DNA from 2 places in the Syntrophomonas erecta subsp. sporosyntropha genome. Region 2 is predicted to be linked to the other one. Evidence: a T-box and tRNA genes for the amino acid it is inferred to sense, from the RefSeq annotation. Region 2 holds a T-box; the other holds one or more tRNA genes.
The links. The T-box of region 2 lies ahead of ileS (isoleucine--tRNA ligase). A T-box ahead of a tRNA ligase gene usually reads a tRNA of that ligase, here a tRNA-Ile.
Positions count from the first base shown of each region.

Region 1: it has a tRNA-Ile gene. The T-box ahead of ileS (isoleucine--tRNA ligase) is inferred to sense a tRNA for this amino acid. The anticodon was not compared.

Region 1 is NZ_AP042459.1:1,204,300-1,220,718, reverse strand. Features, by position in the region: rRNA gene ACZ5Q0_RS06000 (23S ribosomal RNA) at 1-655, opposite strand, end outside; tRNA gene ACZ5Q0_RS05995 (tRNA-Ala) at 753-828, opposite strand; tRNA gene ACZ5Q0_RS05990 (tRNA-Ile) at 855-931, opposite strand; rRNA gene ACZ5Q0_RS05985 (16S ribosomal RNA) at 1,064-2,633, opposite strand; gene ACZ5Q0_RS05980 (4Fe-4S dicluster domain-containing protein) at 2,994-3,260, opposite strand; gene ACZ5Q0_RS05975 (2-oxoacid:acceptor oxidoreductase family protein) at 3,260-3,844, opposite strand; gene ACZ5Q0_RS05970 (thiamine pyrophosphate-dependent enzyme) at 3,841-4,593, opposite strand; gene ACZ5Q0_RS05965 (ferredoxin oxidoreductase) at 4,610-5,698, opposite strand; gene ACZ5Q0_RS05960 (hypothetical protein) at 5,736-6,416, opposite strand; gene ACZ5Q0_RS05955 (pro-sigmaK processing inhibitor BofA family protein) at 6,653-6,919, opposite strand; gene ACZ5Q0_RS05950 (DUF2508 family protein) at 6,933-7,187, opposite strand; gene recR (recombination mediator RecR) at 7,259-7,852, opposite strand; gene ACZ5Q0_RS05940 (YbaB/EbfC family nucleoid-associated protein) at 7,909-8,235, opposite strand; gene dnaX (DNA polymerase III subunit gamma/tau) at 8,251-9,756, opposite strand; RNA gene ffs (signal recognition particle sRNA large type) at 9,919-10,184, opposite strand; gene mntR (transcriptional regulator MntR) at 10,336-10,854, opposite strand; gene ACZ5Q0_RS05920 (xanthine phosphoribosyltransferase) at 11,255-11,833, opposite strand; gene ACZ5Q0_RS05915 (WG repeat-containing protein) at 12,501-13,769, shown strand; gene ACZ5Q0_RS05910 (tryptophanase) at 14,078-15,538, opposite strand; tRNA gene ACZ5Q0_RS05905 (tRNA-Ser) at 15,767-15,859, opposite strand; tRNA gene ACZ5Q0_RS05900 (tRNA-Ser) at 15,893-15,986, opposite strand; partial or broken gene tadA (tRNA adenosine(34) deaminase TadA) at 16,024-16,410, opposite strand.
Region 2 is NZ_AP042459.1:246,317-262,735, reverse strand. Features, by position in the region: gene ACZ5Q0_RS01240 (peptidase U32 family protein) at 1-237, shown strand, start outside; gene ACZ5Q0_RS01235 (DivIVA domain-containing protein) at 249-752, shown strand; gene ACZ5Q0_RS01230 (DUF167 domain-containing protein) at 749-1,036, shown strand; gene ACZ5Q0_RS01225 (DMT family transporter) at 1,122-2,066, opposite strand; gene ACZ5Q0_RS01220 (basic amino acid ABC transporter substrate-binding protein) at 2,471-3,262, shown strand; gene ACZ5Q0_RS01215 (amino acid ABC transporter permease) at 3,382-4,050, shown strand; gene ACZ5Q0_RS01210 (amino acid ABC transporter ATP-binding protein) at 4,047-4,769, shown strand; gene nth (endonuclease III) at 5,056-5,724, shown strand; T-box leader at 5,872-6,099, shown strand; gene ileS (isoleucine--tRNA ligase) at 6,155-8,932, shown strand; gene ACZ5Q0_RS01195 (ACT domain-containing protein) at 8,950-9,231, shown strand; gene ACZ5Q0_RS01190 (PFL family protein) at 9,319-10,686, shown strand; gene ACZ5Q0_RS01185 (TraR/DksA C4-type zinc finger protein) at 10,786-11,232, shown strand; gene ACZ5Q0_RS01180 (glycosyltransferase family 4 protein) at 11,383-12,579, shown strand; gene ACZ5Q0_RS01175 (DUF1727 domain-containing protein) at 12,701-14,110, shown strand; gene ACZ5Q0_RS01170 (type 1 glutamine amidotransferase) at 14,095-14,823, shown strand; gene ACZ5Q0_RS01165 (polyprenyl synthetase family protein) at 14,980-15,945, shown strand; gene ACZ5Q0_RS01160 (tetraprenyl-beta-curcumene synthase family protein) at 15,929-16,419, shown strand, end outside.

The sequences.
Region 1 (16,419 bases), 960 kb from region 2:
TACGCAGTCACTCCGTTGCCTTAGCAACATGGAGCTCCTACTGTTTGTAGGCATACGGTTTCAGGTTCTTTTTCACTCCCCTCCCGGGGTGCTTTTCACCTTTCCCTCACGGTACTTTCCGCTATCGGTCGCTAGCTAGTATTTAGCCTTGGAAGGTGGTCCTCCCTGCTTCCCACCGGGTTCCACGTGTCCGGCGGTACTCGGGGTTAGTCCTAAGAGTTAACTGGCTTTCGGCTACGAGGCTCTCACTCTCTATGGCCTGACTTTCCAGTCAGGTTCGCCTAACCAATTATTTTTTGACTCTTTGACAGTTCTGCAATACTGTCCAGAACGCCCCACAACTCCCACAATGCAACGGTTGCAGCCTTACACATTGTAGGTTTAGGCTCTTCCTCGTTCGCTCGCCGCTACTTAAGGAATCTCGCTTGATTTCTCTTCCTCCGGTTACTAAGATGTTTCAGTTCACCGGGTCTCGCTTCTCCTGCCCTATGTGTTCAGGCAGGGATGATACCTCATTACTGGTACCGGGTTTCCCCATTCGGATATCCACGAATCGATGCTTGCTTGCAGCTCCCCGTGGCTTTTCGCAGCTTGCCGCGTCCTTCTTCGCCTGCTAGCGCCTAGGCATCCACCATACGCCCTTAGTATCTTGACCTATCTTTGCGCGAGACAAACTCTCCATCTCTCGATGAATTGTCTGCTTTTATTACTGTGTGCAGTTTTCAAAGAACTTCTTTTTTGGTTAAAATTTATGGTGGAGATGAGGAGATTCGAACTCCTGACCCCCTGCTTGCAAGGCAGGTGCTCTCCCAGCTGAGCTACACCCCCATGATTTAAACCTACAGTCATAAAAATGGTGGGCCTAGATGGAATCGAACCATCGACCTCACGCTTATCAGGCGTGCGCTCTAACCAGCTGAGCTATAGGCCCATGCCATATATTTAACCTCAGTTTAAAAACATTATAATCATTTTAATTTGGGAAAATTTATAAAACAAACAGCAAGGATCACAAAGTGATCGACCTTAGGATATGAAACAGTTACGTTTCATGTCTCCTTAGAAAGGAGGTGATCCATCCGCACCTTCCGGTACGGATACCTTGTTACGACTTCACCCCAATCACCAACCCCACCTTCGACGGTTCTCCCTGGTTGCCCAGTTAAGTCACCGGCTTCGGGTGTTGCCAGCTTTCGTGGTGTGACGGGCGGTGTGTACAAGGCCCGGGAACGCATTCACCGCGACATTCTGATTCGCGATTACTAGCGATTCCGACTTCATGTAGTCGAGTTGCAGACTACAATCCGAACTGAGAATGGCTTTCTGAGATTCGCTTCGCCTCACGGTTTCGCTGCTCTCTGTACCATCCATTGTAGCACGTGTGTAGCCCAGATCATAAAGGGCATGATGATTTGACGTCATCCCCACCTTCCTCCCGCTTGTCACGGGCAGTCCCATTAGAGTGCTCAGCTCTACCTGTTAGCAACTAATAGCAAGGGTTGCGCTCGTTGCGGGACTTAACCCAACATCTCACGACACGAGCTGACGACAACCATGCACCACCTGTCTTGGCGCTCCCAAAGGCACACCCGTGTTTCCACAGGCTTCGCCAGATGTCAAGACCTGGTAAGGTTCTTCGCGTTGCATCGAATTAAACCACATGCTCCACCGCTTGTGCGGGCCCCCGTCAATTCCTTTGAGTTTCAGCCTTGCGACCGTACTCCCCAGGCGGGATACTTATTGCGTTAGCTGCGGCACGGAAGGGGTCGATACCTCCCACACCTAGTATCCATCGTTTATAGCGTGGACTACCAGGGTATCTAATCCTGTTTGCTACCCACGCTTTCGCACCTCAGCGTCAGGGTCAGTCCAGGCAGCCGCCTTCGCCACTGGTGTTCCTCCTGATTTCTACGCATTTCACCGCTACACCAGGAATTCCACTGCCCTCTCCTGCCCTCAAGATCCTCAGTTTCAAATGCAACCCCGCAGTTAAGCTGCGGTCTTTCACACCTGACTTGAGCATCCGCCTACATGCCCTTTACGCCCAGTAATTCCGGACAACGCTCGCCCCCTACGTCTTACCGCGGCTGCTGGCACGTAGTTAGCCGGGGCTTGCTGGTACGGTACCGTCACTCACTAACCTTGTTATTGTTAGTGACGTTCGTCCCGTACAACAGAGCTTTACGACCCGAAAGTCTTCATCGCTCACGCGGCGTCGCTGCGTCAGGGTTTCCCCCATTGCGCAATATTCCCCACTGCTGCCTCCCGTAGGAGTCTGGGCCGTGTCTCAGTCCCAGTGTGGCCGTCCACCCTCTCAGGCCGGCTACTGATCGTTGCCTTGGTAGGCTCTTACCCCACCAACTAGCTAATCAGACGCGGGCCCATCCATATGCGATAGCTTTGTTAAGAGGCCATCTTTGCTTTAAGCGTCATGTGACTCCTAAAGTTTATGCGGTATTAGCACCAGTTTCCCAGTGTTATCCCCCACATATGGGTAGGTTGCCCACGCGTTACTCACCCGTTCGCCACTAAGATTATCAATTCGCGTTGCTCGTCGATAATCTCCGTTCGACTTGCATGTGTTAAGCACGCCGCCAGCGTTCGTCCTGAGCCAGGATCAAACTCTCCGTTAAAATGTCCATCCTAGCTTTACGCTTGGCTTGTTGTTAAAGTTTTACGGTGCTGGTTTTTTACCAGCTCCTCGCACTTCGGTCCTTGCTGTTCTGTTTTATCAAGAGCTTTGCCGACTGCCGTCTCCGGCGCAGCGCAAGAATTATATTATCATGCCCCTGGGTTAGTGTCAAGTTTTTTTGTTTTTTGTTTTCTGGTATTTTTTAACCCCTGGTCATAATAAAAGTACTTCGCATCGCGCAGCACTTTTTGTATTATATACCGAACTCATCTATTATGACAATAGTTTCTGGCAAAATAATTACTAATCTTACTTTGTATATGTAAAGGTCCCAGCAATATATTGCCGGGACCTCTTTAATTTACCCAACCGCTTTTTTGCTTTTGGTCTTTTCGATATATATAGCCGCATCGGGACAAACCATTTCGCAAATTTTACAGGCGATACAGCTTTCCTCATCTTTTGGTTCAACTGCAGGGGTACCGTATACACCTAGTTTTTCCGACCAGATCAGGACATCATTAGGGCATTTTTCTTTGCATAGTCCACATCCCTTGCAAAAAGCCGGGAAAATATGAAATACGGCTTTTTCCATTGGTGTTGATAGTGCTTCTAATTTTTGGGCCATTATTTTGCCACCCCTTCCTTAAGGGATTCCTCTGCCATTTTCTTGCCCAGTTCCAACGCTTTAAAGTTCAATTCGCGCAAATCCGGGTTTTTTTCAAATTTATGCCCCAGTTTATGCTCCAGTGCAGCTTTGGCACCTTCAAAACTAACCATGTTGGTTAATCCAATTACTGCCCCCATTATAATGATATTAAAAACCCGGGGGTGTAACTCATGATTAGCAGTTTCCAGGGCAGGAATCCCGATAATTTTTTTGGCTTCACCGGGAAGATCGTCTGGATTAACTGCAAAACCATTATCGTATACAAACAAAGTGTTTTCATCGGAATAAACGGCTGTTCTTGCAACAGCCCTTTCACTCATGGCAATAACTACATCGGCTTTATTAAATTTAGGGGCACCAATCCTCTGTTCACTAACCTGCAAAAAGGCTATAGATACTCCCCCTCTTTGCTCCAGACCAAAGTTGGGAATATATATGGTCTGTTTATCTTCATTATAGGCAGCTTCGGCCAGAATCTCTGCAACTGACTGTACACCCTGTCCGCCTTCGCCTGCCAAAGCAATTCTTATCAGTGCCATTATTTATCCCCTCCTTTGGTAAAGGGACTCTTCAATTCTCCTACTGGGTAGAAGGGTTCCATTTCGTCCTCCAGGAAATGCCAAGTTTGTTGTGCATTAGTCCTCCAGTTAGTCGGGCAAGTGGACAATACTTCTACAAAGGAAAATCCGTTACCTTCTATTTGATTACGTAAAGCATTACGCAGGAAACGCTTTAGCTGGTTGTATTTTGATACAGTAGCCCGGGCCACATAGGCACGATCAGAAGTTACCTGGGCTATAAACTCAGGCCCCTTAGTGGGATAACCGGTAACCTCGGGATCACGTCCATAGGGACAAGTTTCCGTCTTCTGTCCAAGTAAAGTAGTAGGGGCCATTTGTCCCCCGGTCATACCATAGTTGGTATTGTTAGCCAGAATCAAGGTAACTTTTTCATTTCTAACGGCGGCATTGAGTAAGTGCTGCGACCCGATGGAATATCCACCACCATCTCCCATATAGCCGATAGTAATTAACTCGGGACGGGACCTCTTAATGCCAACCATAACTGGTGTAGTACGCCCATGATGGGTCTGAGTGCTATCACAGGCAAAAAAGTCCCATGAAAGGAGAGAGCACCCAATATCGCATCCAAATATAGTCTTATCTTGTATCTCAAGCTCGTCTATTACTTCCCCCAACGCTTTGAGTATAATACCATGCCCACATCCCGGGCAAAACTTGTGCGGCTTGGAGGGTAGATACCATGATTTTGGTATAGCTGGTGAAATCACTTTTTAACCCCCTTCCTTATAGAACGCTCTTAACTTTGTTAATGATATCGTAGTCTATAATGCCAACTCCCGGCTTAAACAGGGTTTCAATAGGTACAGTTTCCCCGTATATCTCCTGCTTCATTAACCGATAAAGCTGACCGTAGGCCGACTCAGCCACCAGAAGCTTTTTAGTTCCGCTTTTAGCTATGACTTCTCTCAATTGTGCCTGGGGAAATGGCCTCAAGGTAATGGGGCGGAAATATCCGGCTTTGATTCCCTGAGCGCGCAGAGCTTTAACCGCATCATCAGCAGCCCTGGAAACTACTCCATGAGAAACGATAATTATATCCGCATCCTCACATTCCCTTTCCTCATACTCAATCAGTTCTGGACTAATCTTTTCATATTCAGCGGCATGCTTAAGAACCACATCATATAGTTCTTCCTCCAGACTGTATATGTTACACAAGTGTTGCGGTTCCCGGTTTTCCCCAATATGGCCTTCCACTCCGAGTAAGGGATTAGTCTCAACCATTTTTATGCCCCGTTCTTCAGGGTCATACATCTCCAAAGGTTCTCTCATCTTAGCCTGGTAACCATCTCCCAGCATAAAAGTTGGGAAACGATATTTCCAAGCTGTATTAAAGCCCTTTATAGTGTAATCATAAAGTTCTTGATGGGTAGCTGTAGAAAAAACTATCCGGTGTCCTTCCCCATTGCCTCCATAAGTTGTTAAACCTACTTCCTGCTGGGAATAAATCACCGTTCCTGAAGAAGGGCCACCCCGCTGCTGGATAATTGCAAACAACGGCAGCCGCATTGCCTCAGCCATTCCAAATGGCTCCTGCATTAAAACATTTCCCGGACCAGCAGTCGCGGTAAAAGCCTTTTTACCTGCCTGTACTGCACCACATACGGTAAAACCTGCCGATATTTCATCCTCGGTTTGCAGGAACCCCCTCCCATATTGGGGAGCCAACCTAGTCCAATAATGCATAATTTCATTCTGGGGGGTTATAGGATAGCCAAACATGATATCTGCGCCGGCAGCCAATGCGGCCCAGGCAACAGTTTCATTACCGGTTAAAAAACCTTTTTTGGATTTACCCACCACTTTTGCCATTGAATAGATGCACCTCCTGTTCTTTTAATCCAAAATTTTACCATATCGCCCCTGGCATGTAGCGATTGATGAATTTAATCGGTATATCGAATTCCTCACCCGCTATCTGGGGAGCAAATGACTGGTCTAATGCAATGAAGTCTATGGGAATACCCAACTCTTGAGCCACTTCAATTATAACCTGGTTACCATTTTTAACTACTTCAATAGTAGTTTGATCTCCCAGGTGGGTGTTAGCAATAATAGCATCAACTCTACCTAGTTCATTTAAGTATTTCTTTATCCTGTCAGGTGAACTGGTCATAGGACGACTGTAATTTACTACCGCTATTACCCGTAGTTCAGGAGACTGGTCGGCCCCTTCCACTAAATTAAGGGTACGGGCCCCGTGAACCCCATAGCCAATATCGATAATTACATCGCCTTCCCGCATTAAAGCCCAACGAGCCTGCGGGTTTAACATAGCCCCGGTTTCTCCTAACCCAAAAGCATCTTCCGGAGAAAAGCCAATGACATCTAGACCTTTTTCTTCTAAAAGTTTCTTGATAGGCCTTAACGTATAAAAAGGCTCTACTGTATCAAGGTCTACTAGGGTAACCTTACGACCCTGACTTTTAAGTTCAAGAGCCCGGTTTATAGCTATTTCACTTTTCCCGCTTGCGTATTCTCCTATATATGCTTCTACCACCCTAGTCTGATTATACTCCGTTGCGAACACCTCCTGGTATTAGAAAAAGGGCAATTTATATAAGTATAAATTGTTGTTAATTGTGCGTCAATAATTATCTTGCTTAGTGTAAATGTTACTCATATTTAACTATATGTGTTACAACTCTTCCTGGCAAGGCCGTTACTATTCTTTAGATATTTTAATACCTATTCTACTAGTTTTAGTCCGAAATTAACCAAAAAAAAAGAGCTTCCTAAAGCTCTTAAAACTGTAAAATAGGAAGTTTACATGACTAGTAACTGAAAGCATACCAGCAATAAGATCCCGGGAATGCCTAAAAACCCAGCTATTAAAATAGTTATTATATTAATGGGCAGAGAAAAATCAAAATAATTACCTATGTAGTTTACTATTAATAGTAATATTAAACCGACTGCTGAATTCAGCAATACCTTCCATAATAGTTTAATGGGTTTCATCAATACCTGAGCTACGATATATAAAATTACCAGCAGGAATAAAGCCGCCATGATTACATTGACAATCTCCATAACCCCACCCCTTTTATCCGGTATTACCCGGTTTTTTAAGCCTTTTGATCAGGTAGTCAAATCTTTTTTCCGCCGCTTTCAGATTATATACGGCGTATTCTACCATATCCGGATCTTCAACTCGTGTAAAAAGATTTCTGGCTTGTTCTAACTCCTTTTTGGCCTGTTCCACCATTTCATAATCATTATAGGATCCCTCCAGAATATCTTCCTCTTTCATTACTAGACAGTCCCATAGCTTATTAAACCAATCTGACCAAACCGCCATAACAAAAAACCTCCCGGCCGTATACAGGGACATGTATTGCTACAGTATACGCCGAAAGGTTTTATAGTATGTCAAATATCTTTTCGTCCTTCAATAGCCCTGCGCAATGTAATCTCATCAGCAAATTCTATATCTCCACCTACTGGAAGACCGTGTGCCAAACGTGTAACCCTTACCTGATAGTTTCTAGCTATTCCTGCCAGGTAACGGGACAAAACCTCCCCATCAATATCAGGATTTAATGCTAGTACTACTTCTTTTACCTTACCTCCGGCCAGTTTGGCTTTAAATGGTTCCAGATCAAGTTCTTCCAGGGCCTGTCCACCCATTAAATGGAAACCTTTATTAAGAACAAGATACCGGCCCTTAAACCTGGTTCTTTCAATAGCGATTATGTCACTGGCCTCTTCAGCTACACATAATATACTTTCATCTCGATCTTTATCCTGGCAGATAGAACAGGGATCAGTATCAGTTAAGTAACCACAAGAAGAACAGGGGAAAACCTTAACCCGGGCGTCAACAATAGCCTGCGCTATCTGGCGGGCTTCCTGCTCCGGAAGTTTAAGGATAAATAGAGCCAGTCTCTGCGCCGTCTTGGGGCCAATAGTAGGAAGTTTAAGTAACTGATCAATCAAGTTTTCCAGAGGACGGGCTAGCCTCACTCCATATTCCTCCTTGATTTATCATACCAATATAAGGGATGTAAAGAGTACAATAACTACAAACCAGGTATATTTAACCCACCGGTTATACGAGACATTTCAGTGGACACCATTTCCTGAGATTTGCGAATACCCTCGTTTACAGCAGCCATGACCATATCTTCCAACATCTCTACGTCGTCAGGATCAATAGCTTCGGGATTAATTTTAATGGATATCAGTTCCTGTTTACCACTGACTTTTACCTGAACTGCACCACCACCTGATGAAGCTTCCACAACTCTTTCCTCTAGTTCAGCCTGCATTTTCGCAATCTGCTCCTGAACCTTTTTGGCCTCCTTGATCATCTTATTCATCCCACCCATGCCCGGGTTGAATTTCATTAATCCATTCCTCCTTTAATCTTTTATTTCGACGACCTCTGCACCAAATAATTCAATAGCCTTTTTTACAATAATATCATTATACTGGTCATCATCCAGAAAAATAAACTCGACTTCAACCAGTTTACCGGCTATGTCCTGCAACACTTCCGCCAGGATTTCCCGATTGGCTTTTTCCTCCATCTTTTCCTTGTGGAATTTGTATCCTTTTTTATAACCAATATAAATGACATCATCCTTCATTCCCAGTAGTTTCCCCTGAGAAAGCAGCGCATGAGTCGGTATTTTCTTTTCCTTAACCCCACTTAATATTTTTCCCCACAGTAAATCCCGGGCCTCGTTTTTGACTTCCTTTTCTTTGTTTTCCTTTTTCTCCATGGAAGATTTAGATATGGGAGCCTTTTGGTCAGTATTGGCCCTGGCTTCAGCCGGAGAGGCGAATAAAGCGGCCATTTCCAAAAAACCGATCTCTAATAAAAAGCGCTGTCCTTCGCTAAATTTAAGCTTCTCCCCCGTATCCATAAGAATACGTAATGCCTTTAAAAGCTTGTCTCGACTTAAGTCTTTCCGTTTTTCCATAAATGGATAGCTTTCTGGTCCTGCTACCCCAAATTCGCCTTCCCGACCTACCGCTGAAAAAAGCAGCAGATCTCTTATATACAAGGCGGTCTCCCGAGCTAACTGGGAAGCTTCTTTACCTTCATTTAGTGCTGTCCCCAGCATATTAATTATCTCGGCTGTATCGCGACTGAATACCGCCTCCATTAGCCGGGCCAGATACCGATCATCTACTAATCCTAGTACATCCAGAATATCTCCCCGGGAAATATTCTCCCCTTTAAAGGAATAAACCTGATCCAACATACCCAGGGCATCACGTAATCCACCGTTAGCGCGCCGGGAGATTATTTCCAGCGCATCCTGGTCTATATTCATCCCACCGTCACGAGCTACTTCTTCCAGGCGATTAGTAATTTCCCCGGCAGTAAGCCGGCGAAACTGGTAGCTCTGGCAGCGTGATCTAATAGTAGCTGGAATTTTTTGTGGTTCAGTGGTAGCGAGAATAAATATAACTGACTCAGGCGGTTCTTCGATAGTTTTTAAAAGAGCATTAAATGCCTCCATAGTTAACATATGGACTTCATCAATGATATAAACCTTAGTTTTTCCCTGGGCTGGTAAAACCCGTATTTTCTCCCTTAGATCACGAATTTCATCAATACCGCGATTAGAGGCAGCATCTATTTCGATTACATCCATGAAATTACCATGGTTTATATCTATACAGGAAGAACACTGGTTACAAGGTTCGCCATCTTCCAGGCTCTCACAATTAACCGCCTTGGCTATAATTTTAGCTATACTTGTTTTTCCGGTACCACGTGGCCCCGAAAAAAGATAAGCATGGGAAATACGACCAGTACGGATGGCATTTCGCAACGCTATGACCGTCTGCTCCTGACCCACAACTTCTGAAAAACACCGCGGCCTCCAGGCGCGGTAAAGTGCCAGATAAGACATTTTAGCAAGCCTCCTTGCAGTTGTCAGATTGGTGGCATTCCACCAGGTACCTGGCCCCCCGACTAACTATCCCCATTATACCCGAAATCACGTCCGGGAACGAACTCCCGCCAATAAAAAATCAGGTCTGCTAAAAGACCTGATCAGTTCGCATTATAAATGCCGTGCACCTGGCTTCGAGAATACCCTCCAGGCGTTACCTAAACAGTTAACTCCATCCAGGCTACCCTGCGTCACACGGGATGGATCTCTTAGTGCTGCTTCCTTCCGGACCTGACACGGTTCAAGATGTCCCATTGCACAGGACCCAGACTTCTTAGCCACTTATTCAGGCCTGACCCCACAAGGTAAGCCCTCAGACCAGGAATTCGACCCTGCTCTAGCGGGTTGCAGGCTACAGGGCACCGCTAATTCCCCGTCTAGCACGGCAAATCAATAAACTTAAGCAAAACCCTAAGCTTTACGCACGTATATGCTAGTATATTGTACCTTCTTTCCCGGCCAAATGCAAGAGAAAGACTCCTGCCTCTCTTTCCCATAACCAGCATATAAAACCGCTACCACGATATTTTTAAACTATTATTTATCCGGCCCTCTCTTATTACCCGACCACGCTTTATACGCTGCCCACTTTTGACGGTAAACATTATACGCCTCTATCCATTCGGGATGACTGCGAAAAAAATCTACCAGCAGCATAATTTGTTCCATGGTGGACTGGCTCACATTATGCTCTATTTTTTCAGTCTCTTCCAGTAAGCCTTCTTCAACCCCAATCAGGTATAGAAAATCCTGTATGGTTTCATGCCGCTTTAGTAAATAGGCTCCTAATTGGTATCCTTCTTCGGTCAGTTCTATCCGTCCATATTTTTCATATTTCAAATAAGGTGTTTCGGCTAGTTTTTGTACCATACTCGTTACTGAAGGAGGTTGTACGTTAAGAGCATTAGCCAGGTCTCCTACCCGAGTATATCCTTTTTCTTGGGAAAGGCGATAAGCCATTTCCAGATAATCTTCCATACTGGAAGTCAAATGATTGCCTTCTTTGCCAAGAAGTTCATATCCCCTTACTGTATAAAAAACTTCTTCCTTGCTCATATGCCACCTCCCCGTTTTATACCATGTTTATGCTAAAACTAGCGGAGGTATTATTTCATACTCTGGTTAATACTCGATTGTTATCCATATCCATTAGCATATGACCAGGTTTTTTAGCTGTTCCAGTACTTTTTGGTTTTCTCAGATACCATAACCCTCACCCGTGAAACCCTATTTTAACCTTCCTGGGTGGTTTCCCCAGCAGCAGCCAGGGTTCCCTTCTGATAAAGTACCGGCATTCTTTTTCTCATTAATGTTTTAAGACATATTTCAGACCTTTTGGCAGCATAAGTTATTATAAAAAAATAATAAATCCCGCACCGACCGCAATATGGGCTTTATCATAGGGATTTTAACCAAATATGGTTACTATTGGGATATAAGCCCTCTTTATTAACTACTATTCTTTTTCCCTGAAGACAATACCTTTTTCAGTTATCGCCTCCAAAATGGCCAGGGACTGTAGATCTACTCCTGACTGGCGTAGTAGTCTGCCTCCAGGCTGAAAACCTTTTTCGATTACTATACCTACACCTATCAGCTTTGCTCCAGCTTGATGAATTATATCAATCAGACCCATAACAGCTTTACCATTGGCAAGAAAATCATCAATAATAAGTACCCTATCATAGCTATCAAGATATTTTTTCGATACCTTCATTTGATAGGTGCTATTGCGGGTAAACGAGTATACTTCACTAACAAAGGTATCTTCATCTAAATTACGGGAGGCAGATTTTTTAGCGAATACTACCGGAACATCGAAATATTGAGCCGATATACAAGCTACTGCAATACCAGATGCCTCCACAGTCAATATTTTGGTAATCTGTTTCCCTTTAAATCGCTGGGTAAATTCCCGTCCTATTTCATTTAAAAATTTTACATCTACCTGATGGTTAAGAAAATGATCGACCTTAACTATGTCGCTTCCTACCACGGTTGCTTCATTACATATACGTTCTTTCAAATTCTTCATGGGATATCTCCTTCGGTAAGTACTGGATTAGTTTCGTAGAAAAGATTAGTTCCACTGCCAAAAGCCCAGGCTTCTAAACTCAATGACTTTTGGCAGTAGAACCAAGATTAAATCAATTATAATACAGCTGTCCAAGGGTTTGTAGGGCAAAAGTCGTTTATTCGAGAAAATTTGCCCAGATCAAGCTACCGACCTAGCACCCCCGACATGCAAGACTTAAATAGTTTATTCCCGTTGTATGAAATCGCCTTTTTACTATAAAATTAATACTATTTTATATCCTTAAATTAGTTTACCTATGTACTTTTATGGAAGGGTTTTTTGGTCAGTCATGCATAATTGGGCATACCTGTTGGTTATCGCTGGCCAGTATCTAGGGTATTATTGGTTTGTTTATTAGAAACCTTCCGGCCCAGGGCCTTTCCTCGGTGCAAATTACTATTCTGCGAGTTACCATAGGGGATGCCATGCCGTTACTTTTTTCCACTGGCATTCTGCTGATGCCTAAAATCACCATTGCCCAGTATTCTTTTATAAGGCCAACCATTTGCTTTTTGATAAATAATGGTATTTTGGAGGACTTTCATTTATTATCACAGAACTAATAGATAAAACTGAAATTGTCGAAACTTTCCGAGAATTTAAAGCTTGAAAGGAGAAATGCATTATGACAGGGAAAAAGAGATCAAGCCGCATCAGCTATAGTGTAAATTTTTTTATCCTGATCGTGGCAATCTTACTCCTTCCCTTAACAGTTATTGGATGCAGTAACAATGACCAGGTAAAAAAGGAACCGGTTAAAACCGAAGAACCTAAACGTTTCCCTATTATAACCGCTCAAAAAGTTGGCTTTATTGACGAAAAAGGTGATTTGATCATTAAACCACAATTTGATGATACTTTAGGTCTTTTTTCTGAAGGGTTATGTCCAGTAAAATCCGGGGACAAATGGGGCTTTATTGATCCTTCGAGAGAGTATGTTATTAACCCACAATTTGAACAGGTCGGTGATTTTAGCCAGGGTTTAGCCTTGATACGGTCCAAGGAAAAATACGGGTATATTGGTAAGAGTGGGAAAACTATTATATCTCCTCAGTTTGAACAAGCCTCTTCCTTTTCCCAGGATTTGGCCGCCGTAAAAGTAGGCGATAAGTATGGCTATATAGACAAAACCGGTAAAATTGTTATAAACCCCCAATTTGATAATGCCAGAGATTTTGCGGAAGGGATGGCCCCAGTTATGCTCGGTGATCGCTATGGTTTTATTAATACTGAGGGCCAATATGTTATTAATCCGCAATACTACGATGCAGACAGTTTTTCCGAAGGGCTAGCCATGGTCCAGAAAGGCTTTGATTCGGATATCGGATATATTGAAAAAACCGGTCAAGAGGTAATTACTCCTCAATTTGAATTAGCCAGCTATTTTTCAGAGGGTTTAGCCTGTATTGAGATCTCCGGGAACTGGGGATACATAAATAAGACGGGTAAAATCGTCATTAACCCTTCATTTGAAGATGCTTTCCCCTTTTCCGAAGAACTGGCCCGGGTTAAAAGTGGTGATAAATGGGGCTACATCGATAAAACCGGAAAATATGTGGTTAATCCTCAATATGATGAAGCTGAGGATTTCATAAATGGCCTGGCTTTAACAGCTACTTATAATACCGCTAATGAAACGGTAACTATGACTTATATTGATTCTTCCGGTAAAACGGTATGGTCCTTGGATCTCAAAGAATCTGATTTCTATGATGTTCCTGAAGAAGATGAATTATCACAATTAGAAAATACCCCAGAAGATGATTTGCTATCATCTCCCGCTTCCAGCATGCCAACCAATGAACCAGATTACCAGGAGGATTTCTACGAGGAGTGGGATCCTAACTGGGGAGCAAAAGCAGATGATTATTATGGGGAAGAAAAGTTCTACTAATCTAAATTTGCTATTGGCCACCCGGGTAGCCTATAACAATCTTAATTGTTCCTGAAAAGTTAAAAGGAATTTTGCTTTTAACGGTCCCCTGAATATCTTTATCTATCCCCTTTTAATAAATATCATCAGCTGCCTGATGAATGTTATACCCGCGTTTTTGCCCTTTAGATTTATAAACCATGTAGGTAAAATTTACTTTTGGTTTCCCTGCAGTATTTTAAAAGAAATCATAAATGGACAGCAAAATAGAAGTAGATATAATTTAAGGAGTTTGGCCTTGGCCAAACTCCTTATTTAAAGGTTAATATTTACATATTACGCGAGAAATCATGAATAAACGCCTGGGCCAGCTCTTCATCCCAGTTAGCTGAAGCCTGGCCGGCAGCTATTGGTTTAAGGCGACCAATGAAAAAGCGGAGCATTTTCGGTTCATTTTCCCATGCCAGACCGCCAATCATTTCGCGATGTTTATAAAGCCATGCTACCCGATCTACCACATATTCAATATGCGACATGGTAAATGCCCGGCGCGGCACCGCCAGACGTACCAGTTCCAATTCGGAGATTAGTTCTGTACCATCTACATCACGATCCATAGATACTGTACCACGTTCCATACCCCGAACACCGGAGCAAATGAAAATGGCTGCTGCCAGTGCCCCGGCTGGATATTGCTGGTGATCCAGGTGGGGCAGGAAACGCAGCGCATCAATATGAGCACCTACTCCGCCAGCCGGTTTAACCACCGGGATACCCTTATCTATTAGCCGGGATACAAAATACTCAATCAGTTCCACTGCACATCCAGCGCAGTTCTCTTCGGTCATCTCCCGAAGCCCCACTGCCATTGACTCAATTTCCCGGGTCGAAATACCGCCATAAGTCAAAAAACCCTCATAAACCGGTACTAATGGAGCCAACTGGTCATAGATCTTTTTTTCCCGCATGGTAATTAATCCCGCCCGTGATGTGGTACTTTTTCGTCCCGACATATAGATAATATCAGCTATCGAGCCAATTTCCTTAATTATTTCCGCTACACTACACTTTTCATAACCAGCTTCCCGGTGTTTTATCATATAAGCATTATCAGTAATAAGACTCGTATCAACTAGAAGAGGAATTTTATGTTTATCAGCAATAGCACGGACTTCTTTTAAGTTAGCCATAGAAAAAGGCTGACCACCTAGTAGATTAGCAGTAGATTCCATACGTATAAAGGGAATCTTATCAGCCCCATGCCGGGCAATTACTTGATTAAGTTTATCAATATCCATATTACCCTTAAAAAGGCACCCGCTGTCAGGATTATAGCCTTCATCGGTGCAAATTTCTTCCACGGTGGCCCCAGCCAAAACCAAATGAGCTTTGGTAGTCGTAAAATGCTGGTTCATGGGAATCACATCCCCGGGTTTCACCAGACCCTTGGCAATAAGATGTTCAGCCGCCCGCCCTTGATGGGCTGGTAATACATAGTTGTACCCAAAAACATCCTGTACTGCATCTACCATCTTAAAAAAGCTTTCTGAACCAGCATAGGCATCATCCGATTCCATTGAAGCTGCCAGCTGTGCGTCACTTTGGGCATTAGTCCCGGAGTCAGTGAGCATATCCAAAAACATATCCCGGGTCCGGAGCATAAAAGTATTAAAGCCCCCTTCCCGAATGGCTGCCAGCCGTTGTTCTATCAACGGAAAAGGCAACCTCTGCACAACCTTGACCTTGTGCATATCCAGCGGTAAATTCCTACCATCCGATAATTTAATCATTTAATTAACCCTCCATCCTACTTTACTACCCATTTATATTGACTTTTTTTAAAAGCCTCCAGGTTAAATTTATTTCCTACCTCACTACTGTACTACTCCTACTATACAAGTATACACGATTTCGCTTATGGATTTTATAGAAAAATGACCCAATGGGCTTTCTAATTATTTCAGAAATTAAAAAAGAGTCTAGTTTTCATCTGCTAAACCCTTAAAAATTCTTATTAATGGCGGAGAGGGCGGGATTCGAACCCGCGAACGCTTTTGACACGTTACTCGATTTCCAATCGAGCGCCTTCAGCCAAACTCAGCCACCTCTCCATCATAATCTATGCAATTTTTGATTTAATTAAATGGCGGAGAGAGTGAGATTCGAACTCACGAGGCGGGGTTTAGCCGCCTACTCGATTTCGAGTCGAGCGCCTTCGACCAACTCGGCCATCTCTCCTCAAATCTTTAAAAAATGTACTCAAAACTTGAGCACATTCTTCTTCCAGAACTCCCGCTTCAATCTCCACCTGATGATTAAATCCGGGGAATCTCACTATATCAAGAATTGATCCTGCTGCCCCGGCTTTTGGATCTTTAGCTCCATATACCAAGCGTCCTAAACGGACGTTTACCATGGCCCCTGCACACATAGCACATGGTTCCAAGGTACAGTATAAAGTACAATCGCTTAATCTCCATCGATCCAAATACAGGGCGGCTCTGCTCAAGGCTAACATTTCTGCATGAGCGGTAGCGTCATTACGTTTTTCTTTTTCATTAGACGCCCAACTGATAATTTCATCATTCTGAACTACTACTGCCCCAATAGGTATTTCGTTATCAAAGGCAGCTTTTTGAGCCAGGGCTAGAGCTATACGCATATATATTTC
Region 2 (16,419 bases):
TGTTTGTTCCCCTACCTGCCCTTATTGGCCCGGGCAGGAGTAACTAGGGTAAGGATTGAAGGACAGTTTTATTCCGATAAACTTTTGGCCCAGGTTGTAAGACTCTACAGCAATGCTATTACAGGCCTTCGGGATGGTAAATGGGAACAAAAAAAACCATACCGGGAGCTTTTACAAACTTTCCATGGTGGACTTACCGCCGCAGTTTTTACTGGAGATCATGAGAGTAAGGAATAGGGGGGGAACAGATGATCACCGGGATGGAGATTCGTAACCAGCAATTCCGCAAAGCTCTTCGCGGTCTTGATGAGACCGAAGTAAAAAACTATTTAATGCGGGTAGCTCAGGACTATGAGGTACTTTACACTGATAACTCCCGACTAAAGGAAGAGATTCAACGCCTGGAATATGAACTGGCTCGTTATAAGAAAATGGAAGAAACCATGAACAGCAGCCTGATTTTAGCTCAGCAGACTGCTGAGGATCTTAAAAACAGTGCTCGTAAAGAAGCCGACCTTATTCTGGGAGAAGCCAGGAAAAAAATATCCACCATTTTAATGGTATATCAGGATATTATTAAACGCCTTAATCTATTTAATGTAGAACTAAAAGCTCAGATCAATGGAGAGTTGGATTTATTGGAGCGTAATCAGCACAAGATAGATGAATTATCATCCTTTTTTTATAGTAAAGACCTGAAGGAATTGATGGAGCATTTGGAAACAGTAACTATGGAGGAAAAGGAAGAATGATAAACCTTTTTCCAACCGAAGAGGGAACTCGGATCGAGGTTAGAGTTCAACCCCGTTCTTCACGTACACAGGTTGCTGGGGAGATAGATGGTGCTTTAAAGATTAAGCTAACTGCCCCGCCGGTTGAAGGAGAGGCTAATCAGGCCCTGGTAGATTTTTTAGCCCGGCTTTTTAAGCTTCCCAAACGGGATATATTAATTGTAAAAGGGGAAACATCACGCACTAAACTGGTGGAAATCCGGGGAGTTGATCCGGATACCGTACAAGCGATTATAAATAAATAGGTAAGCGGAGTAATGGCTTTAATTTAATTTTAAAACCAGGCTTTGAGATAGTTAAGACACTTTACTACCTCGAAGCCTGGTTTTTTTAATCTTTTATTAGTTTATTTAAATAAGAATGTGCCTTAATTACGTTTGGCTCAGCTGCCGCTGATTTTTTAGGCTGTTTTTTACCAGGGCGGCTAAAAATTGATACCAGCATAGATAGTAAAATTAGTCCTGCTCCTGCCAGAGCTCGGGGACTTAATATTTCACCAGCCCATAAGTATCCTGCCAAAGCGGCGAAAACTGGTTCCATAGTAAGTATTACTGCAAAACGGGTTGGTGTACTGTATTTTTGCATGGCATTTTGTAATAGAAAAGCCAGGGAAGTTGCTAATACTGAGGTTATTAATATAGCATTAACTGCGTTAGGGGTAAAGTGATCAGGCCATGGTTCATAAAGTAGGCCTATAATAAGGCAAACTACACCTACAAAAAGAATTTGTACTGCGGTGATGGCCACTGGATTATGCTGGTGTGAATAACGATCAACAAAAACAATATGCAGGGCAAAGGCTACCGCACAAACTAGAACCAAAAGATCACCGTAAGAAAGTGTTAAGGTATCAGCTTGAAATGACATAAAATATAGTCCTATGATAGCCATAACCACGGTTAATATGGTAGTGGCAGCCGGCCTGATCCGGTACAAAATTGCATAAATAATAGGCACCAGGACTACATTTACCCCGGTTATAAACCCAGCGTTGGAAGAAGTCGTATATTTAAGACCTACGGTTTGAAAGATATAACCTATAAAAAGAAAAACCCCCAGTAGACTACCGGCGGCCAGGGTAGAAAACTGGATGTGTATCAGGCTCCGGTATGACAATAGTGCTATCACCCCAAAAGCAATCAAAAACCTCAGACCTAGAAATAAAAAAGGGCCAATATCACTTAGAGCACTTTTAACTAATACAAAAGTAGTACCCCATATCAAAGCCACCAGTAGCATACTTAATTCAGCCCGATTACGACAGCTTATTTTCATTACCATCCTGCTCCATTTAAATTATATATTTCCGCGATTCAGTTTCCATAATAGCAGAGCCGATTCATTTGGGCCAGTTTAAAAAACAAATATTGGCTGGGTATCGGGGTTTAAAAACTGCACGGAATTGTAAAAATAAGTATTTATGTCAGGTACACACAGTGCGGACATATCCCTGATTGGAATGAGGAGATGGGTTTTAGGAATATTTAAAAATATACACGTCTAGGTCAGTGTTTAACCAACTCACCGAACTATGAATTGTTTGCGATACCGGTATTATCGATTTTCTTACCAGGTGTCAGTTAAGCAGATGCCATTTAACCATTGTCGATTCATACACAAGACTGTATAATTATTTCAGTATTGATTTTAAGGTTTGTGCCAAAGGAGTGAAAGGTTAGATGAAGAGAGCAGGTAAAATAGTTTTAGCGGTCTTATTAATTGTTGGTATGATGGCAGTGGTTGGTTGCGGTGGACAGCAGGATCAGCAGGAGGGTGATAAGCAAGGTGCGGACAAGCCCAAATTGTTAGCTGGCACCAATGCTACTTTCCCGCCTTTCGAAATGCAGGAAGGTAATGATTACACTGGATTTGATATGGATCTTATCCGGGCTATAGGTGAAGCGCAAGGTTATGAAGTTGAGATTAAACATATGGACTTTAAAGCATTAATACCTGCTTTAAACACCAGCAAAATTGATGTGGCTATTGCTGGTATGACTATTGATGAAGAACGTAAAAAATCCGTTGATTTTACCGAGCCTTATTTTGATGCGGGCCTAATCATTGCAGTAAGTAATGATAACGAAGAGATTACCACAGTTGAAGATCTGAAAGGTAAGAGACTGGCCGCTCAAACTGGTACCACCGGTGCCGGTTACTGTGCTAAAGTAAAGTCTGAGGATCCGGCTACTGAGGTGCGTAATTTTGATGACATAGGACCTGCTTTTATGGAACTGCAAAAAGGTGGGGTTGATGCAGTAGTTAATGACCACCCAGTAACAGCCTACTACCTAAAATCACAAAAGAATTCCAAGGTAAAAATGGTAGGAGATGTTTTTTCGGCTGAGGAACAATATGGTATTGCAGTAAAGAAGGGCAATGCCGAAATGCTCAACATGATGAATGAAGGGCTGGCCAAAATAAAGGCTGACGGAACCTATGACCAGCTGTATTCCAAGTGGTTTGACTAAAGTTAGCTGGTGCAAAGATTATTAATAAAAGCGCGAGCAATTACTCGCGCTTTTGGTTTGTAATGCAGGGAGGAAACCGGTAAATGTCAGGATTGGAGAATGTTTTCGGCACAGTAATCATGGGTAGTATCACTGAATTACACGGCTATCAGGTTATAACTGATAACTTTACTTATTTTCTGGGGGGTGCCTGGGTAACTATTGTACTTACGGCGCTGTCAGTTGGTTTTGGTATGGTGTTGGGGCTTTTTGCTGGTCTGTTCAAATTATCCCGCTCGCGTCTTTTGTATGGCACAGCAACTATTTATATAGATTTCTTCCGGGGTACACCGCTTTTTGTTCAGATCCTGCTCTTGTATTTTGGTGTTTTACCTTTGATATATAATAATGATCCTTTTTCATCGGCTATAATAGTCTGTTCACTAAACAGCGGCGCTTATATCGGTGAGATAGTACGAGCTGGTATCCAGGCGGTTGACAAGGGGCAAATGGAAGCAGCCCGGTCTTTAGGGATGAATCATAAGCAGGCCATGATCTATGTGATTCTACCTCAGGCTTACAAAATTGTGGTACCGCCGTTAATAAACGAATTTATTGCATTGTTAAAGGATACTTCACTAGTTTCAATCATAACTGTAGCCGAACTAACCCATCGAGGCGACCTGGTTTATGCCAATACGTATGAAGCCACCTGGGTATGGGGTTGTGTAGCTCTCATGTATTTTATGATTACCAAGAGCCTATCCCTATTTGGAGATTATGTGGAAAGGAGGCTGGCGACTGAATGATACGGGTGGTAGATGTAAATAAATCATTTGGATCATTACAGGTTTTAAAGGGGATAAATTTTAATGTAGCCCCCCGGGAAGTGGTTTGTGTCATTGGTCCCAGTGGATCCGGCAAGAGTACACTGTTAAGATGTATTAATCAACTAGAACAAGTGGATTCCGGACATATATATATTGATGGTGAGGAACTAACTCATCCCAAAACCGATATAAATAAAATCCGTCAACAAGTGGGGATGGTTTTTCAGCTATTTAATCTGTTTCCTCACAAAACTACCCTGGAGAATATAACCATGGCACCGGTTAAAATAAAGGGAGTCAATAAAAAGGAAGCGAAGGAAAGGGGCATGGAACTTCTCGGTAAAGTGGGGTTAACTGACAAAGCCCATGTTTATCCGGGTAATTTATCGGGGGGGCAAAAGCAACGGGTAGCTATTGCCCGGGCTCTAGCTATGCAGCCTAAGGTTATGCTGTTTGATGAACCTACTTCAGCCTTGGATCCGGAAATGGTAGGGGAAGTTTTAACAGTTATGAAAGACCTGGCTTTAGAAGGCATGACCATGGTGGTTGTTACTCATGAAATGGGATTTGCCCGGGAAGTGGGTGATCGGCTGGTTTTTATGGATGAGGGAATAATAATGGAAGAAGGGCTGCCAAAACAGATATTTGACCATCCCACTAATCCCCGGACCCAGTCTTTCCTGAGTAAGGTTCTATAGTTAATGGCCAAACCAGGTGCTGGTATGTTCCTCTATAGTAATGACATTTTTATTTTCCTTCTAATCATGTCCACTGCTGTCATGATAAAGTAGGATATAAGTAAAGATACAATTCCAATCAGTACCCTAAATGCGTAGTTGTTTAAATGATTAAGGCAGGGATTATACCGGTTTTTAATTTTAAATGGTAAACTTTAAGATGAAACAGAAGGGTCCACCTGTCATTATTGTAAAGAGTAGAGTCTTAAAGGGTGGAGCCAAAAGAAAAATAAATGCGGGTGGTTAAGTGGATGATAAAAGCCAACGAGCTGAAGTAATTATAAGACGACTACAACAAGAATATCCACAGGCCAAGACCCGGCTTCATTATACGGAACTGTTTCAACTGTTGGTAGCTATTGTCTTATCAGCCCAAAGTACTGATGAACAGGTGAATAAAGTAACTCCCAGGTTATTTGAAAAATATCCGCAGCCGGGTGATTTGGCGGAAGGTGAATTAGCTGAGATTGAAGAATTAATCAGGGGAGTAGGGTTGTATCGCAATAAAGCTGCCCACCTTAAAAAACTGGCTAGAATAATACACGATCAATATCATGATCAGGTTCCCGATGAATTTGATGAACTGTTAAAGCTTCCCGGGGTAGGGCGAAAAACTGCTAATGTAATGATAGCGGTAGGCTTTAATCAGCCGGCGTTAGGGGTAGATACTCATGTTCACCGGGTAAGCAACCGCCTGGGGCTGGTATCAAGTAAATCAGCGGATAAAACCGAAGGGCAGCTAAAGAAAATTCTACCCCAAAAGCACTGGATCAAAGCTCATCATTTACTGATATTTCATGGTCGTAAGGTGTGCAAAGCCCGCAATCCTTTATGTTCACAGTGTATTGTTGAGGATATATGTGCTAAAAATATGGATCATGATTCTGGTTCCCAAAAAGCGGTCCGGAAAGCTTAATGGATTTTGAAATTAGTTGAAAAATTAGTGTCAACTATGGGTATAATGGTTATAAAAGTAATGGTTGACCGGCTGTAGTTGTCTTATATGGGGCAATATGCTACAATATATAACGATTTTTAAAGGTTTAAAGATATTTGTTAATTTTTATAGGCTTTGACCGGGAGAGTAAGCCGGAGAATAACGGTTACAGCGAGCCTGGATAAGGTGGGAGCCGGGTACTGTTGTCCAGCCGAAGATCACCCGTGAGCTTTTAAACCGAAGATCTAATGATGGTGAGGTTTAAACGGTGCTGTCCGTTATGCAGTTAGGAGATGGCATTATAACGAATGCTAATTAGGGTGGTACCGCGGAAGAATACCTTTCGTCCCTTGGGGATGAAAGGTATTTTATTTAACGGAAAAAATCAATGTCGAGGTGGTTACACGATATGGCTAAAGGTAAATATGATGGGACACTGAATTTGCCCCGTACGGATTTTCCTATGCGGGCAAACCTGCCGAAAAGAGAACCGGAAATCTTAGATTTCTGGGAAAAGATTAATGTCTATGAAAAAGTTCAGGAGAAGACTACCGGGAAACCTCAGTTTGTTTTGCATGATGGTCCTCCTTATGCTAATGGCAACATACATCTGGGGCATACCTTGAACAAAGTGATTAAGGACATTATTATCAAATACAAATCTATGGCCGGATTTGATAGTCCTTATGTTCCTGGTTGGGATACTCATGGGTTACCTATTGAGCAACAGGCTATTAAGAATCTGGGACTGGACCGGAAGCGTACTGATGTAGTTGAATTTAGGCATCATTGCCGGGAATATGCCTTAAAATATGTGGATATACAAAAGGATCAGTTTAAGCGTTTGGGTGTAAGGGGTGATTGGGATAATCCTTATATTACCTTAGATCCGGGTTTTGAAGCCATTCAGGTTAAGGTCTTTGGGGAGATGGCAAAAAAAGGGTATATCTATAAAGGGCTGAAACCTGTCTACTGGTGTGCTGATTGTGAGACTGCCCTGGCAGAAGCCGAGATTGAGTACCAGGATAAGACCTCACCTTCCATTTATGTAAAATTTCCCGTAAAAGATGGTAAAGGTGTAATACCGCAGGATGCCTTTGTGGTTATATGGACGACTACTCCCTGGACCCTACCTGCGAATACAGGCATTGCAGTCCATCCCGACTTTGAATATGTCATAGTGCAGGTGGAGGAGGAAAAATATGTAGTTGCTAAAGGTCTATTGGAACAGGTAGCTTCAGATCTGGATTGGAATAACTATAAGATCATAGAAGAATTTAAAGGACGAAAGCTGGAAAGGGCCATTTGTCATCATCCCTTTTTTGACCGGGATTCCCTGATCATACTAGGAGAGCACGTCACCCTGGAGGCCGGAACTGGGTGTGTTCATACTGCTCCGGGACATGGTGAAGACGACTTTTATGTAGGCCGTCAATACGGATTAGATGTTCTCTCACCTGTAGATAGCCGGGGTCGGTTTACTGAAGAGGCTCAGCAGTTTAAAGGTTTGTATGTACATGATGCAAATGAGAACGTTATCGAAGAATTACGTAACCGGGATAGGCTGCTTTTAGCCAGCAATTTACAGCACCAGTATCCACATTGTTGGCGGTGTAAGCACCCCATTATATACCGGGCTACAGAACAATGGTTTGCTTCTATTGATGGTTTTCGTGAGAAAGCCCTGGCAGCTATCGATCAAGTAGAGTGGATTCCCTCCTGGGGGCGGGAGCGGATTTATAACATGGTTCGTGACCGTGGGGATTGGTGTATATCCCGCCAGCGAACTTGGGGAGTACCTATTCCGATTTTCTATTGCCGTTCCTGTGGGGAAACAATTATCAATGACCAAACCATTGAACGTATTAGCCGGCTTTTTGCTGAACATGGTTCTGATATCTGGTTTGCCAAAGAGGCTGCCGAATTATTGCCGGAAGGATACCAATGCGAAAAATGCCAGGGTAATACTTTCGACAAGGAAACTGATATTATGGATGTATGGTTTGATTCTGGATCGAGCCATTTTGCAGTTTTAAAAACCCGTCCTCAGCTCAGGTGGCCGGCAGATATGTATCTGGAGGGAAGTGACCAGCATCGCGGGTGGTTTAATTCTTCCCTTTCCACAGCAGTAGCTGTGCAGGGTACCTCTCCTTACCGGAAGGTATTAACGCATGGATTTGTAGTAGATGAAAAGGGACGCAAGATGTCTAAATCATTAGGTAATGTAGTTGACCCGCTAAAACTTACTAGAGAATTAGGGGCTGATATCCTCCGTTTATGGGTATCATCGGCAGATTACCGCAATGATGTATCGGTTTCTGAGAATATTATCCGCCAAAGTGCTGAAGCATACCGGAAGATTCGTAATACCTGTCGTTTTATTCTAGGTAATATTTGCGATTTTGATCCTAGCCGTGACCGGGTAGAATTCGATAAGTTAACGGAGTTAGATCGTTGGGCCCTATTAAAGTTGGATAAACTGATCCGCCGGGTGACGCGCGCTTATGATCAGTACGAATTTCATGTGGTATTTCATTCCATTCATAATTTCTGCACGGTGGATTTGAGCAACATCTATTTTGATATTCTTAAAGATAAGCTCTACTGTTCATTACCGGATGATCCCGAGCGCCGGGCTGCTCAGACGGTTCTTTATGATATTATTCAAGCCCTGGTGGTAATGCTGACACCGATTCTGGCCTTTAGCAGTGAGGAAATATGGGGATTTTTGCGTAATGAGAACCAGCCCGAAAGTGTCCAACTCCTTGATTGGCCGGCAGCCAATGATCTTTACCAGGATGATGATCTGGAAAGCAGGATGTCAAAAGTGCTATCACTTCGGGAAGTGGTTACTAAGGCCCTGGAGGAAGCCCGTACCAGTAAAATAATTGGCCATTCACTAGGTGCATGGGTAGTAATCTATGCCGAGGAAGAATGGTTAAAACTACTTGATGCTACCACGGCATCGGAAAAATTATTTATTGTTTCCCGACTAGATATACGGCCTGCTGGGGAGCGCTCCGCTGATGCTATTAGTTTGGAAGGGGTAGATGGAGTATGGGTAAGTGTCAAACCTGCCCAGGGAGAAAAATGTGAGCGCTGCTGGATAATTGAACCCTCGGTAGGACAGGATGATGACCATTCCGGGTTATGTAAACGCTGCCGGGAAGTGGTTAATAAATTGTAGGAACAGGAGGTCTGCCTGTGGAAGAGGGGAAAAGAGTCATAATCAGTGTATTGGGCCATGACCGGGTAGGAATAATTGCGGCTATAGCTAATATTTTAGCAGATGCTAATGTAAACATTCTGGATATAAGCCAGACTATATTGCAGGAGTTTTTTACTATGATTATGGTGGTGGATACATCTACCAGCAAGCTGGAGATAGACAAAATGCGCGAGCTCCTAGTAGAAAAAGGCAACAGTCTAGGCTTACAGGTCACAGTACAGCACGAAGATATTTTCCGTTTTATGCATCGTATCTAGGTAATGACGGTTTAGGGGAGATCTAAAACGAATAACTTATAAGGGGGGACTGTTATCCCCCCTTAACTGTCAGGAGGGGTTTATTGAATGCCGTTTAGCATAAGCAAGGAAGAGATTTTGGAAACGGTTCGAATGCTCCAGATGGAAAATCTGGATATACGTACCATTACGATGGGTATTAATATTCAAGATTGCCGTGGGGATAGCGGAAAAATAACTGGTAAAAAAATTTACGATAAAATAACCTGCTTAGCGGAAAATTTAGTTAAAGTTGGGGAAGATATTGAAAAGGAATATGGTATACCCATTATAAATAAGCGTATTTCAATAACTCCGGTAGCCATGGTAGCAGGTGGATTAAAACCTGATGAAATGGTAACCATAGGTTCGTATATGGATAAAGCCGCTGGAGAGGTGGGAGTTAATTTTATAGGGGGGTTTTCAGCTCTGGTTCATAAAGGAGCAACCCGCGGAGACATAGCCTTAATTGAAGCTATTCCCGAGACCCTGGCCAGGACTGAGCGGGTCTGTTCTTCAGTAAATGTAGCCACTACCAGGGTGGGAATAAATATGGATGCGGTTTATCATATGGGATTGGTTATTAAGCGAACTGCTAAGCTGACTGCACAACGGGATGGTTTGGGCTGTGCTAAATTGGTGGTGTTCTGTAATGCTGTAGAAGATAATCCTTTTATGGCGGGAGCTTTTCACGGACCTGGTGAGCCGGAATCGACTATTAATATTGGGGTAAGTGGTCCTGGGGTTGTATTACATACGGTGCGAAAGTATCCTGACTTAGATTTGGGTGAACTAGCTAATGTAATTAAGAAAACGGCTTTTAAAGTGACCCGTATGGGTGAATTGGTGGGCCGGGTGGCCTCCGAGCGTTTAGATGTACCTTTTGGAATTATAGATCTTTCTCTGGCCCCTACCCCTGCCATTGGTGATAGTGTGGCTGATATACTTGAGTCGATGGGAATTGAGAAGGTTGGTGCTCCCGGTACTACTGCTGCACTGGCCATGCTTAATGATGCCGTTAAAAAAGGGGGAGCTATGGCTTCTTCTTATGTAGGAGGTCTTTCAGGAGCATTTATTCCTGTATCCGAAGATGAGGGTATGATAAATGCAGTAGTGGCAGGTGCCTTGTCGATAGAAAAACTAGAAGCGATGACCTGTGTGTGCTCGGTAGGGTTAGATATGATTGCGATTCCTGGTGAAACAAGTGCTGATACTATTTCTGCTATCATAGCTGATGAGGCTGCTATCGGTATGATTAACCGCAAAACTACAGCGGTGCGAATTATTCCTGTTCCTGGGAAAAAGGAAGGGGAATGGGTGGAATTCGGTGGACTTTTGGGACGTGCTCCCATCATGAGAGTTAGTAAATTTTCTTCGTCCGGCTTTATTGCCCGTAAGGGGCGTATCCCGGCTCCAATCCATTCTTTAAATAATTAATCGGTATTGACCTGATCAGAATTGGCATACTAATTTATAATTGGAGAAGTAATTACTGTTTGGGGATGGGCAGATTAAGAGCAAATGGAGGTTTGTCCTTTGGATCCTAAAAGCAGGTTACTAGAAAAAAAACAGGAATTAGAGCATCTTATTCGGGCCAAACAGGATGATTTGATGATTCCTTTAACTGAGAGTATTGATGAATTATCCCTTTATGATCAACATCCGGCTGATATTGGATCGGAACTTTACGAACGGGAAAAGGATCATGGTATACTGGAACTTTATGAATTAGAATTAGAAAAAGTGAAAGATGCGTTGGAGCGTTACAACATGGGTCAGTATGGTGTGTGTGAACAGTGTGGTCAACCTATTGAATCAGCCCGCTTGAACAGGCTGGTTAACACTACGTTGTGTTCGCATTGTGCTCATGCAGTTCAGGATAAAGTTACCAGACCGGCGGAGGAAGATATTACTACTTCCGGCGATATGTCTGATACCGGGGAAACCTTCCAAGTAGCTGGCTATGAATTATATGAACGTTAGCAGTTAACAAGTTAATAGCCAAAACGGGGCTCAGATATACTAAATTAATTATGCAGATAGTCCCATTAAGTCATAATATTCTGAAAAAAATTGCTAATTGGGACCTAAGGGTATATATTTAAATTAGAAAGGAAAGGGGGGTCGACCGCTATGAGGATAGGAGTTTTCACAGATAGTTATAAGCCTTATACCAGCGGTGTAGTTACCTCTATTTCGACATTTCAAGAGGAGCTAACCCGACTAGGGCATGAGGTTTTTATTTTTGCTCCCAGTTACCCTGATTATGATGAGCAGGAAGAGAGAGTTTACCGTTTTTACTCTTTACCTTCTCCTACTAATCCTGACTATGCTCTGGCTATTCCTATTTTGCCAGGATTAAATATGCTGGTGAAAAAGCTGAATTTGGATATAATTCATGTCCATTCCCCGTTTACCATGGGGCGGGTGGGATTACGTTATGCCCGAAAATACCATACTCCTATTGTTTTTACTTACCACACACTTTATGACCAGTATGTTCATTATGTACCGGTGGCTCAGGATTTAGCAAAAGAGATCACGATTAAATATAGTAACAACTTTTGTAATCACTGTCAGCATATCATTGTTCCCACTACTGAAGTAAAAGAAATATTAGAAGGCTACCAGATACGCAGTTCCATTTCGGTTATCCCTACCGGAGTACCTGTAAATAAATTTAAAAATGGTAATTCCCGTTGGTTAAAGGATCACTATCCTATTCCAGAAAACAACCAGGTGTTATTATTTGTGGGCAGGTTAACCAAGGAGAAAAATCTGGAATTTCTTATTCAAGCTTTTGCTGAAGTAAAAAGAAGTAAACCGGATACTACCTTAGTTCTTACTGCTCAGGGTCCTCTGGAAGACGATCTGAAAAAACTGGCTGAAAATCTGGGGCTTTCCCTTAAAAGTGATGTGATATTTACCGGAGCCTTACCATTTGACACCTTAGTACATGTGTACTATTCATCAGATCTTTTTGTATTCTCGTCGATGACCGAAACTCAGGGCCTGGTATTAATAGAAGCCATGGCCTCCGGTTTACCTGTAGTAGCAGTACGCGCTTATGGTGTTCAGGATATGGTGGATCACAATAAGAATGGTATCTTAACCACATGTGATAAGGGAGAATTTAGTTCTGCTATAGTACGCTTGCTTGATGATCCTGTTCTCTATCATAAATTTAAAAAGAATGCGCTGGTTAAAGCGGACAGCCTTTCTTCTTTAAACATGGCTATTAAGCTGGAAGAAGTCTACCAGGAGCTCTGTGAAAAGACTACCCATCGCAAAGCCAAATTTATTGATTTTGGTTCCTGGTTTGGTTCGTAAAATAGATAGTTTAAAGGGGTCTGTTTAGTAATGACAGGCCCCATTTTTGTGTGCCCGCAGGTTTCTTTTAATATAATATTGTGTTAGATTAAATTATTATAATGATGGGGAGTAAGGATTAATGAAACGAATTCGCTTGATAATTGCCATTCTTATTGGCAAGATGGCTATATACTTAAGCCGAGCGCTGGGTAATCAGGGTACTGACTTCCCGGGGCGGATAGCCCGGCGAGTTGCGCCCTGGATATTAGCAGAATTGGCTCAAAATATAAGCGAGGAAATTTTTATCATAACCGGAACTAATGGGAAAACTACTACTACCAATATGATAGCCCGCATTATAGAAGAAAAAGGTTATTCTTTTATACACAACCAGGCAGGTGCCAATATGATCACTGGTATTACTACGGCATTTATTGAAAAAACGGATATTTTGGGGAGACGAGCCTTTGACTATGCCCTTTTAGAGACTGATGAAGCTAATGTTCCCTTGTTGTTAAAGGAAGTACATCCCCGGGTAGTATTGATTACGAATTTCTTTCGTGACCAATTAGATCGCTATGGAGAACTGGATTATACTATAAATTTGATAAAAGATGCGGTACGCTATACTGATGTTGAGCTAGTTTTAAATGCTGATGATCCATTGGTAGCCCATTTCCAAAATGATACCGGGTTACACTGCTGGTACTATGGTTTCGAGGCGACCGGGTATGATCGTTTAGTCAGCGAGGAAAGCCGGGAAGGACGTTTTTGTGTTTTTTGCGGGCAGGAGCTAGTTTATAAACGTTATCATTACGCTCAGTTAGGCAAGTACCAGTGTCCGGGTTGTAATAATTGTAATCCTAGAAGGAATTTTACTGGATATGGTTTACAGATGGATCCTCAAATACATTTTATGGTTAATGACATCGAATTGACTAGTCCTTATCAAGGTTTTTATAATGCCTATAATATTTTAGCGGCAGTATCGTTAGCCAAATTAGTGGGCATTGAGGATAATACAATCCGGAATGCTATTGCTGCTTATCAACCTGAGGCAGGTCGTATGGAGCGATTTTCGATTGGGCAAAAGACGGCTGTTCTGGTGCTGGTTAAAAATCCTACCGGATTAAATCAGGCCCTGGAAGCCATTAATAATGATCCGGCGGAAAAGGCTCTATTTTTTGCCCTTAATGATAATGCCGCTGACGGCAGGGATATTTCCTGGATATGGGATGCCGATGTGGAAATTACGGCTCGGCCCGGAACCCGGATAAAAGCTGTGATTTGCTCGGGACAGCGCAGTGGTGATGCGGCGGTAAGGTTTAAGTATGCCGGATTTGATCCCCGTAACATAAGTATAGAAAGCGAATTGGAGCCTGGAATTTTAAGAGCCTTAGAAATGTCTGGTGAAACCAGTTATATTTTATCTACTTATACAGTCCTGTTTTCTTGCCGTAAAATACTCCTCAGACTTCATAAAAATAGACCGGCAGGTGAACAGGCAGAAAACAAAGATCGCCGAGGTGAATTATGGCTGAATTCGTAATTGCTCACCTATATCCTGATCTGATGAACTTATATGGAGATCGGGGTAATTTAATATGTCTGCAAAAAAGATTGGAATGGTACGGACATACCTGTAACATATGGCCCATTGCTCTGGGTGAATGGCAGGGGTTAGATGGGGTAGACATGGTATTTATGGGGGGCGGATCAGATCGTGAACAGGATTTAGTTTACCGTGATTTGGTTCATAATATTGATAAGCTGATGAAAATGGTAGAACAGGGAATGCCCGGTCTATTTATCTGTGGAGCTTATCAGTTATTGGGAAAATACTACGAGGCCTCCGACGGGAAAAAGATGGATGGGTTAGGATTATTCAATATATTTACCCAGGCTGAAACTCCTCGCCTAATTGGAAACATACTTATAGAGGCCGATTTGGGGGAATTAGTGACCGTGGTGGGGTTTGAAAACCACGCCGGTCGTACTTATCTGAATGATTCCACCCTTAAACCTTTAGGCAGAGTTTTAAATGGACTGGGCAATAATGGGAAAGATGGTACTGAAGGTATGCGCTTTAATAATCTGATCGGAACCTATATGCATGGACCCCTTTTACCTAAAAATCCCGCTGTAGCTGATTTTTTAATCCAGGCTATGGTAAACCGAAGGGGAATAAATCTGGATCGTATCCTGGATGATAGAATAGAAATGTTTGCCCACCAACAGGTAAAAAGAAAAATCATGGGTTAAAAAATAGTGGTAATACCTCTAGTGTAATAATAGGATAGCTAACCGTATATGTGGCTACCAAAATGGGCATGATATGACCAGCATTAACAAAAAAAGGGGTGTATTACCATATTACAGGAATTCTCTTCGACCTCCTCTTATGCATTTTCCGGTGAAATGGTCAAATCCCGAATGGAAGAAGTACTGCGTACCCATAACCAGGAAGTAGATAGCATTATTGAATACTTGATGCAAACCCGCGGCAAGATGCTACGCCCACGTCTAGTGTATCTATGTGCTTCTTTATATCCGGCCGATCCTGCTCGGGTAAAAGATGGGGCAGTAGCGGTTGAACTCATACATCTTGCATCTCTAGTGCATGATGATGTTATTGACAACTCTGCCTCCAGAAGAGGAAAACCCAGCTTAAATGGGCGATGTGGAAACAAAGCCAGTGTCCTGGCCGGAGATTATCTTTTCGCCACTGCCTTTAATCTTATTAACAATCATTCTCCTAAGGTGATGGATTGTATAACCGAGACCATACAAATCATGTGCTGTGGGGAGATTCAGCAGCTTTCTTTAGGTTTTAAATTGGATACTAGTTTGGAAGAATATTATGAGAAAATATTCCGTAAGACTGCCTGCCTGTTTGCCACCAGTTGTAAAGTAGGAGGTCTGGTCTCAGCTATGCCGGTAGAGGAAATTACCCTGTTGGAACAATATGGACTTTGTTTGGGATATGCATATCAGATTTTGGATGACCTTTTAGATTATGTTGGTGATCCTCAGCTGATGGGTAAACCAGTCGGGAATGATTTATCTCAGGGGAATATTACCTTACCGTTAATTCTACTGATGCAAAATCCTAAACACCGGATTTTAGTGGAAGGTTGGGGCAAAGAGGGGCGTTTCGCTAAAAACAATATTCGCAGGGTGGTGAACCTTATCCATAATAGTGGGGTTATTACTGAATCTTTAGAAGTAGTTCATAGTTTTATTGTGTCTGGTTTAGAACTTTTAAAGGGATTGCCGGAAGTACCCGCCCGCCATATACTGGCCAACATGGGTGAAGGAATTATAGACATTTATTACCGGCAAACCGGAGAAAACAGGAGGAGAGAATTTGGAACCCCGAGTTAGGTCGACCGCTATTAACCACCATCATCCTGCCCGTATTTCAGCCAGCAGTAGTGCCCTTTTCCCTTATATCTTTAAAATCTTACCAGCTGTGCAAAAGGTTTTGAAAGAATGGCGGCATAAAGCGGGGGTGTATCTGGAACCGGACCTGCAACAGCAAGCATTGGCCAGCCTTAAATATAAGGCTTTTCACTGCCAGGGGGGAGCAGTGTATGCTACGCTTTCTCATAACCCATATCTTCTCCGCTTTATCATTGCCTACCAGACTATATGTGACTATTTGGATAATCTATGCGATCGGGCCGGATATACAGATGGAGAAGCCTTTAACCAATTGCACCAATCCCTTTTAGATGCCCTCGATTGTGACCGGACCATAAGTGAATATTATGGCCAATATCCCCTTAAAGGCGATCATGGATATTTAAATGCTTTGGTGGAAGAATGCCGGCACTGTTTGTACAGGATGCCATCCTA